Regions from separate parts of the Pontixanthobacter sp. genome, predicted to be linked through region 2. Evidence: predicted binding sites of a transcription regulator. Region 2 holds the regulator's gene; the other holds the start of a gene.
What was found. The regulator LexA, encoded in region 2, represses DNA repair genes until DNA is damaged. The targets are predictions, from matches to a motif close to GTTCCNCNCTTGTTCT.

Region 1 (4,425 bases), on a different contig from region 2:
CGATTATATCCGGGGTGCCATCGACAAAGCACAGGCGTGCGCCCACAACGAGGCGGAATGTTACCGCTGCACGCTGTTTACCGGATAGCCCTTCGACTGCATCGCGCAAGGCGACATGTGCGCGGACTACACCGGCGACGCTGTTGCGATCGGCGATACCAATACCGTCCATACCCAGATTGAGTGCTTGTGCAATCATATCACTCGGGTGCGATGCACCGTGGAGGAAGGAGTAATTTGTTGCTGCGGCAAGTTCGGCGAAACGGGTCATCAGGCAAACAACCCATGAAGATACCAGTTTGGATCGTTTGTCTCTCTGCCATAGAGGCCATGACGGAAAACCCAGTATCTGCGTCCATCTGCATCCTCAACCCGGTAATAATCTCGGCTCAACTGATTGCGCCCGAGCACGTCGTTTGTATCTTTCCACCATTCTGCACAAATCCGCTCAGGCCCTTCATGGTGCACCACATCGCGTAATTTCCCCCGCCAGCGAAAGCGCCTCGGCGGGCCGTCGGGAATTTCGGCAATCACTGTGATATTCTGTGGCGGGTTGAAAAGTTGCAGCGGGCGCAAGGGCGGTTCACCTACCTTTGAAGATGGCCATTCGAAGGGGTGCGCAGCGTCAATCGCTGGCACAGCCGCCTGCACGTTTTCAGGTATATGGGTGTTTTCCGGGCGAAAACGCAGCAACCGATTCCGGCCCAGTCGAATGGCCAGAACATCAAGAGTTTCGTCAATCGGATTAGAGCGGGCTGCTGTCTGTTCGATATCCTGCTGCTGGGCGCTCAACAGCTCGCTTTGCACAATAGCAAGCTCTACACTGTCAAAGCCAAATCCAGGATCAAGTGGATCGGAGAGGCTGTCGAGCCGTTCATCGAACAAGCCGGCAACCTTGGACGCATCGCGAGTCGGTAAGCTGGTTTCAACGCACAGCCTCTGGACCCGTCCGTCTACCCGGTGAAAATACGCCTCGAACGCGCGTCCGCCGAGATCCTGTTCCGCCAAACTTGCATTCGCTTCATCCAGCAATTCGCGCAGCATTTTGAGCGCATAAGGCTTGCTGGTGATGGGTTCTGCGAAACGGCGGCGGAAAATGCTTTGCACCGGCGGCGCGCGCAGACCGATGGGTTTGGCCGCCGCACTGATCAGACGTTCGAGACGATAGACGCTCGCCGAGCCAAAGCGCGCTGCAATGACATTGCGCGGCCGGTCCATCACATCGCCAATTGTCTTGAGGCCCGCCCGGCGAAGCCCGAGATCGGCTTCTGCATCAAGCTTCAAAGCCGCCACCGGAAGCGCGCGGATTGCTTTGCCCTCATCGCTTTCTGGACCGCGATGAAAGCGGGCGAGGGCATGGGCTGCTTCCGCAGAGGAACCGCGCGCGAGGCAGGCCTCAATCCGTCTGGAACGGAGCCATTCCTGGATAATATGTGCCAGTTGCCCCTCAGTACCGGCGAGATGTATGCTGCCTGTGATATCGAGCACAATCCCATCAGGGGGCTCTACCGCGACCATCGGGGTGTATCGCATACAGCCATCCGCAATGTGGTCGAGTAATTCGGCATCGGCAAAAGCATCATGATCATGCACCACCAGATCGGGCACCAACGCTCGCGCGTCGGCAAGTTTTGTCCCGATTGCCAGACCACAATGCAGTGCCTCGCGATTAACAGCGGTCAGCCGCATTGCACCATTCTGTTTTTCGGCAAAAACGAGCGGGTGTTCGGGTGATGCGTGCAAACGGTTTGCGCGCTGTATTCTATCCGACGCCAAAAACGGGAACCACATCGCCAGGAAGCGGCGCTGGCTGATGCCCGGCATCGCACTCTGTTTGGGAGGGAGTGCGGAAAGTCCGCCCGTCACGATCCCACTCCACCAGCCAGCTTTTGCCCGATGGTCCAGCGCGCTGACGCAGCAAGGTCAGCTCCAGCATTGGATAGCCAGGCGCATTGGCCGCAAGGGGGTTTGATCGCGCCGATCGCACAGCCCAGCGCGTACAGGCGGTGCTCGGCTGCTCCGCAGCGCCAAGCCGCAGCATCACTGCTGTAACCCCGCTCCGTTTTGCGGAAAGCGTCAGACGCCGAGAAGCGGTCAAATCGAGTATGGCAGGCGAACCCCAGCATTCGATTACAACGATCCCGAAACCATCGCAGCGCAAGGCATCGGTGGCAGAGCGCAGCAGCGCCGTTTCATCAGGTGCCACCGCCATAAGCAGGGCCGATGGATCACCGCCCAGTTCGGCAAAGCCTGCCAGATTGAACCGCCCACCATTGCGGATCGCGCTGAGCGTACGCAGCCATAAAATGGTCTTGCCAGGTTCCAGACCGCATTGCGCGAGCATGACTGCAAAGCCAGCTGCAGAGCCATTATCATCAGCACTGCCCGAAAAGATTTCATGCAATTGTCCACGCTGAAAACCTCCACTGAGATAGGCATCAAGAGATAAATGGCCTGAAACGAAAAACTGTCTGCCGCCCGCTTTCTCCAGCAACCGGCCATCGGAACGCTGACCACCCGGCCATTCTTCCGCCACCCCATGACGCACAGGAAGAATGTAAGGCGAATCGCGCATATGTTCCTATTTTGTTCTATTTCAGCTTATTGTCAACTTGCAAAGGCCGGTGCAGCGTATGAAAGTGGAGGCCGAGCAGAGCGCGGCGCGGATCGTTTCATGGCAATGCATTTTTGCCGTATGCTGCACGGTAATGCGCGGTTAGGAAATCGCTTTGTAATAGTGCTCTTGCAACGTCTGCTGGCCAGTTTCCGGCGTTGCTGTGCTGTCATATTCACCGGTTGCGGGGTTCATTACCAACATCGATTCTGTCGCGTAATATCGGCCGATACGAGCATATTCGGCCTTGGCCGCAGCGCGTTTTGATAGCTTGCCGGCAATATTGAGCGCGGCGATAAGCGCGTCCATTGCGCCGACCGGTATAGTCCGGAAATGCGGTTTTCGGCCAGTGAGATCGAACAGCATATGTGCCTGCTCAAGCGGAGTGATGGCAGGGCCAGGGCCGCCAATCGGCAGAATGGCACCGCGCCGCGCGGGGTCATGCAGACAATCGGCGATATAGCGGGCGAGATCGCTATCGCTAATTGGCTTGCAGGATGTGAGCTTCCCATTGCCAAACACCAGAAAGGGTTTGCCGCGGCGAACCCGGTCAATCTGGCCCGAAAGTGACTTGAAAAAAGCTGTCGGCCTGACAATCGAATAGGCTATGCCAGAGCGGATCAACGCGCTCTCAAAAGCAAGCTTCGCATGCTGGAATTCCAGCATTGGCTTTTGCACGCAGATTGCGGACAGCAAGATGAACTGTTTGATGTCCAGCGCCTTTGCTGCGCTGAGTATTTTCAGGTTAGCGGCATAATCCACCAGCCATGCGTCGTCTGGCTCTCCGCTCCTTGAAGCGATGCAGGAAATGACGGCATCAAAGCTGTGGTTTTGAAACAGGGCTTCCAGATCGCAGTGTGTGCCGGTTATCTCAGCATAATGGTACCGGGCCTTGGCCAAGGGCGGCGGCGCTGTGGTAAACGGTTTGCGCATAACGCAGGTTACGTTATGTCCAGCTTCGATCAGTGCGGCAGCGGTCGCCCGACCGATCGTGCCGCTTGCGCCGAATAAGGCAACTTCTTTGGATGCACCCGCAGACATGGTCTGTGCCTACCATGCTGCCCGGAAGGGTCAAATGGCTGTGCCGGTTGGCAGTTTGCGCCGGGTTGTAATTGACCGGCGGGGCAGCACTGGTAAGTACGGGTTTATGGCTACCTTTCCATTTAGCGCCATCGTTGGCCAGCAGGAAATGAAATTGGCGCTGCTTGCGTCCGCTGTTGATGCACGCATTGGCGGGGTCATGATCTTTGGCGATCGCGGGACCGGCAAATCCACTGCTGCGCGCGCGCTGGCATCCACTCTTCCGCCGATCAGGACTGTCGAAGGATGCCGGTATAATTGCGAGCCCGAAACCAGCGGCACGTGCCCCGATCCCTGTACCAGCAAGCGCATACGCAAGATCGCCGTGCCTTTTGTCGATCTGCCGCTGGGTTCGACGGAAGACCGGGTGCTGGGCACGCTCGATCTGGAGAAAGCTCTGGCACGCGGCGAGAAGCGATTTGAACCAGGCCTTCTTGCCAAGGCGCATCGCGGTTTTCTGTATATTGACGAGATCAACCTGTTGGAAGATCACGTTGTTGATCTGCTGCTCGATGTGGCCGCATCGGGCGAAAACCTGGTTGAACGCGACGGGCTGAGCGTCAGACATCCGGCACGTTTCGTGTTAATCGGCAGCGGCAACCCTGAAGAGGGCGAATTGCGCCCGCAATTGCTCGACCGGTTCGGCCTGTCGGTGGATGTGCGCACACCGGATGATATTGACGAGCGGGTGGAAATTATGCGCCGCTGCGATGCGTTGGAGCGTAATCCTG
Region 2 (4,425 bases):
GAAATCAAGAAAGCCTCTCCGTCCAAAGGCTTGATCCGCGAGGACTTCCACCCTGCCAATCACGCCGCAGCCTATGAGAGAGGCGGTGCGGCATGCCTGTCGGTGCTGACCGATGCGCCCTATTTTCAAGGTCATGAATCATATCTCATCGCTGCGCGCAATGCCTGCAGATTGCCGGTACTGCGCAAGGATTTCATGGTCGACCCGTGGCAAGTGGCAGAGGCGCGATCAATCGGCGCCGATGCAATTCTGATTATCGTGGCAGCATTAACCGATCCGGAAATGGCAGATATTGAAGAGGCAGCTCTGCATTACGGAATGGATGTGCTGGTGGAGGTGCATGACGAAGCCGAGCTCGAACGCGCTGTTCATCTGCAATCGCGATTGATCGGCATTAACAATCGCGACCTGAAACGCTTTGTAACCGATCTGGCCGTAACCGAACGGTTATTGCCACTTGCCCCGCAAGATGCGCTGATTGTGAGCGAAAGCGGCCTTTCGGCCCATGCGGATTGTCTGCGGCTGGAAGAATGCGGCGTACGAAACTTTCTGGTCGGTGAAAGCCTGATGAGGCAGAATGATATCGTGTCAGCAACCAGGAAGCTGCTGAACCTATGAGCGCCCTCACTCACCTCGACAATAGCGGATCGGCCCGAATGGTGGACGTCGGCGGCAAGGCTGAAACGCTGCGAACAGCGACTGCATCCGGCGTTATCCGAATGTCCGCCAATGCATTGGAAGCGATTCGGTCAGGTAACGCCCCAAAAGGCGATGTCCTGGGCACAGCGCGCATCGCTGGTATCATGGCAGCGAAAAAAACCAGCGAGCTTATCCCCCTATGCCACCCGCTCGCTCTGGATAGAGTAACAGTTGATTTCGCGCTAAAAGACAACGCGATCGAGGTGAACGCGACCGTCTCGCTTACAGCAAAAACCGGTGCCGAGATGGAGGCGATGACTGCGGTATCGGTCGCCCTGCTGACCTTATATGATATGGGTAAAGCCCTTGATAAAGACATGATAGTTGGCGAAATAAAGCTGGTTTCAAAGACCGGCGGCAAATCGCGCGACTGGCACGCAGCCGATCGATGAAACCGCTGGCGACCGTGCCCGAACCGCTTTCTTTGCATGATGCCCAGAAAAAGCTGCTGGCGCTCGCGGCTACCCCCGGCACGCAAACGGTTATTACTGCTGAGGCGAATGGCCGGTATCTGGCGCAGGCACTTGCCGCGCAGCGAACACAGCCCCCAACAGATCTATCATCAATGGACGGTTATGCCATATCTGGCAGCGGCCCGTGGCGGATCATCGGTGAAAGCCGGTGCGGGAAACCGTTTACCGGTATCGTGCAGCACGCTCAGGCCGTCCGCATTTCCACCGGTGCGGCCATGCCAAAAGGTGCAGACCGAGTTCTGATACAAGAGGATGCGCGAACCGATGGCGCAACGATCGGCGCCCTCTCCTCGCCGCCCGACAGACACTATATACGCCAAACAGGTTTCGACTTTCATACTGGCGATCGCATTTTGGCTGCGGGCACGCGGATCGGTCCTGCCCAGATTGCCCTGGCTCTCAGCGCGGGACACGGAGTGCTTGAGGTGATGCGCTTGCCATCGCTTGCCTTGATCGAAGGGGGAGATGAATTGGTCGCCGACCCTGCGCAAGCGGGGCTATCTGCCATCCCGGCCAGCAACAATGCAATGCTTACCGCACTGTGCGAGGGGCTAACCCGTAAAACAGATATAATTGGTCCAGTGGAAGACACGGTAAGCGCGTTAGGCGCGGCGCTGGATGCAGCGCGCAATGCCGATATTATCGTCACCAGCGGCGGCGCATCGGTTGGCGACTATGATCTTGTCCAACCCGCACTCAAGCAATTCGGTGCAGAAATTGCATTTTGGCGGGTCGCGATCAAACCGGGCAAACCCCTGCTGGTGGCGCAACGCGGACGGCAGATTATCTTGGGTTTGCCCGGTAATCCCGTGTCCAGCTTTACCACAGCATTTCTGTTTTTGCTTCCCCTGTTGAAACAGATGGCGGGGTCGCCATCGCCGATGCCCCAAAAGCTGAGCGCAACATTGGCAGACACCCTGCCCCCGGGCGGTCCGCGCCGCGAATTCGTCAGAGGGATATGGGACGGAAGCCGGGTCACCCCGATTGCTGAGCAGGATAGCAGCGCCCTGCGCGCGCTCGCATCTGCCAACGCCTTTATCGAGCGTCCCGAAAATTGCGGCAGCGCCACAATGGGAACAGACGTTCCAATATACCCTTTCTAAAACGTCGGGATTGCTTGACTTCGCGGCAAAGGTTGCCTAATTGTTCTGTATTCGTTCGCATTTTGACGTTCGAACAGACATGTGCGACTAAGGAGCAATTCTCCATGCTGACCGCAAAGCAACACGAACTCATCCGGTTCATCCAGCAGCGTCTGGAAGAAACCGGTATTTCGCCTTCGTTTGAGGAAATGAAATCCGCGCTCGATCTGAAAAGCAAATCAGGCGTGCACCGGTTGATTTCGGCTTTGGAAGAGCGCGGCTTTATCCGCCGTTTACCCAATCGGGCACGCGCTCTCGAAGTTTTGAAAAATCCGGAAGACGCGCTGCCTGCCGCCGTTGCCCCGGCGGCTGATAATGATCTGACAACCGCCTCCGTCGTGCGTATCCCAGCGTCCACGATGGCGCAGCCTGAACCCGCCAATGATGTCATTGAACTACCCCTGCATGGCCGGATCGCCGCTGGCGCGCCGATAGAGGCACTTGAAGGACAGAGCAGTTTACCGGTTCCGGCGGCGCTGCTCGGTCCAGGGGATCATTACGCCTTGGAAGTGTCAGGCGATTCGATGATTGAAGCCGGTATCTTTGATGGCGATTTTGCGCTCATTAAACGTACCAGCACGGCCCGCGATGGAGAAATCGTAGTGGCGCTGGTTGATAATGAAGAAGCTACGCTAAAATATTTGCACCGCGATGCGGGAATGGTTCGTCTTGATCCAGCCAATTCGACTTACTCTCCGCAAATCTATCAGCCTGGGCAGGTGGAAGTTCAGGGCAAACTCGCGGGCCTTTTGCGCCGCTATCATTAAAAAAACGGAATGATACGCAGCGAACGGCCTTATCGCGGTTCGCTGTGCCACCACCCGTGTTGCCCCATCGACTGAGATACAGAACGAATATTTTCTCGTACCAGATTGATTGACAGACCGCCGGTTTTATCCAGCAACCGCCGATCCGCCTTAAGCCATTTGGGTCTGCACGAGCGCGGCAGATATCTGTCGGCAACCACAATATCGGCCCGCTCACATGCGGCAGCTAATGCGCGCGATTCAATCCGGTCGCGGCTGCGCGCCATCAAAATGTGCCACGCTTTTCCGTCACGATCGATGGTCAGCGCGCAGAAGTCACGACTGCACCGGGCGCCGCTCCATTGGTCGAGCGGTATGGGTTGGCCGCCCATTCCGGCCAATTCGAGCAGATTATCGCGGGTATATGTGCTGCGAGTGTCGCGCAAAACCAGCAACCGCTGTCCTTCTCCTGCAATCCCGACATGACGACCATCACCGGAGATCAGGATGTCTGGCGGGGGCTGAAGCACAAACACCAGCATAGCAAGGGCCGCCGGGAATACCCCCCACAGCCGGACCGTTCCGCGCCACAAGGCAAGCCACAGCGCGCCCGCCAAAAACATGGCGTAAATCGGTCCGGCCATATCTGGCATCAATTTTACGGCCCCGGGCCGAGAAGCAGTGAAATGCGCGACCCCAATAAGCAGATCTAACGACTTTCCAGTAAGCCACCACGCTGGCTCTCCCCACTCGATTACATCAAGCAGTAATGAAACCGCAATGAGCGGCATGGAAGCAAATGTGGTCAGCGGAATACCGATCATGTTAGCAAACGCGCCATACACACCGGCACGGTGAAAATGGAACAGCACTATCGGCATCAATGCTATTTCAATAACCAGCCCCGTGAGGAGAAGCATCGACGCTCTTCGGCCGGTTCTGGCAAGCCAGCTCTCTTCGCGCGGGGCCAGAAAGGTTTTGACCGGCTGGGAGTTATGAAGCGCAACAATCGCCAACACGGCGGCGAAGCTCATCTGGAAACTCGGCCCCACCAATGCCTCTGGCCATAGCAGCAGGACAAAGAATGCTGCTGCCGCAACCATCCGCAGTGACAGCGCCTCTCTGCCCAAACTTAGCGCAACCAGGACGAGCACGGCGCCAATGCAGCTCCGCACGGTCGGTACCTCGGCGCCGGTAAGCAGAGTGTAGCCGATGCCCGCCAACGCAGCGATCGCAGCGGCGGCAATCGGTAAACGCCAGCGCAGCGCAATATAGGGAAACAGGGCCAGCGTCTTGATGGCCAGCAGATACGCGGCAGCAATCACCGCGCTGACATGCAGACCGCTTATAGATAACAGATGGGTC

Region 1: a site for LexA is predicted at 2,578-2,593, ahead of WA922_RS07185 (ImuA family protein). Genes of this name have one in related genera too.

The regions. Positions count from the first base shown of each region.
Region 1 covers NZ_JBAUIK010000010.1:4,003-8,427, forward strand. The annotation lists gene WA922_RS07175 (error-prone DNA polymerase) at 1-271, opposite strand, end outside; gene WA922_RS07180 (Y-family DNA polymerase) at 271-1,824, opposite strand; gene WA922_RS07185 (ImuA family protein) at 1,763-2,575, opposite strand; gene WA922_RS07190 (NAD(P)H-binding protein) at 2,717-3,655, opposite strand; gene bchI (magnesium chelatase ATPase subunit I) at 3,762-4,425, shown strand, end outside.
Region 2 covers NZ_JBAUIK010000016.1:93,508-97,932, reverse strand. The annotation lists gene trpC (indole-3-glycerol phosphate synthase TrpC) at 1-618, shown strand, start outside; gene moaC (cyclic pyranopterin monophosphate synthase MoaC) at 615-1,091, shown strand; gene WA922_RS10430 (molybdopterin molybdotransferase MoeA) at 1,088-2,275, shown strand; gene lexA (transcriptional repressor LexA) at 2,380-3,081, shown strand; gene WA922_RS10420 (ComEC/Rec2 family competence protein) at 3,111-4,425, opposite strand, start outside.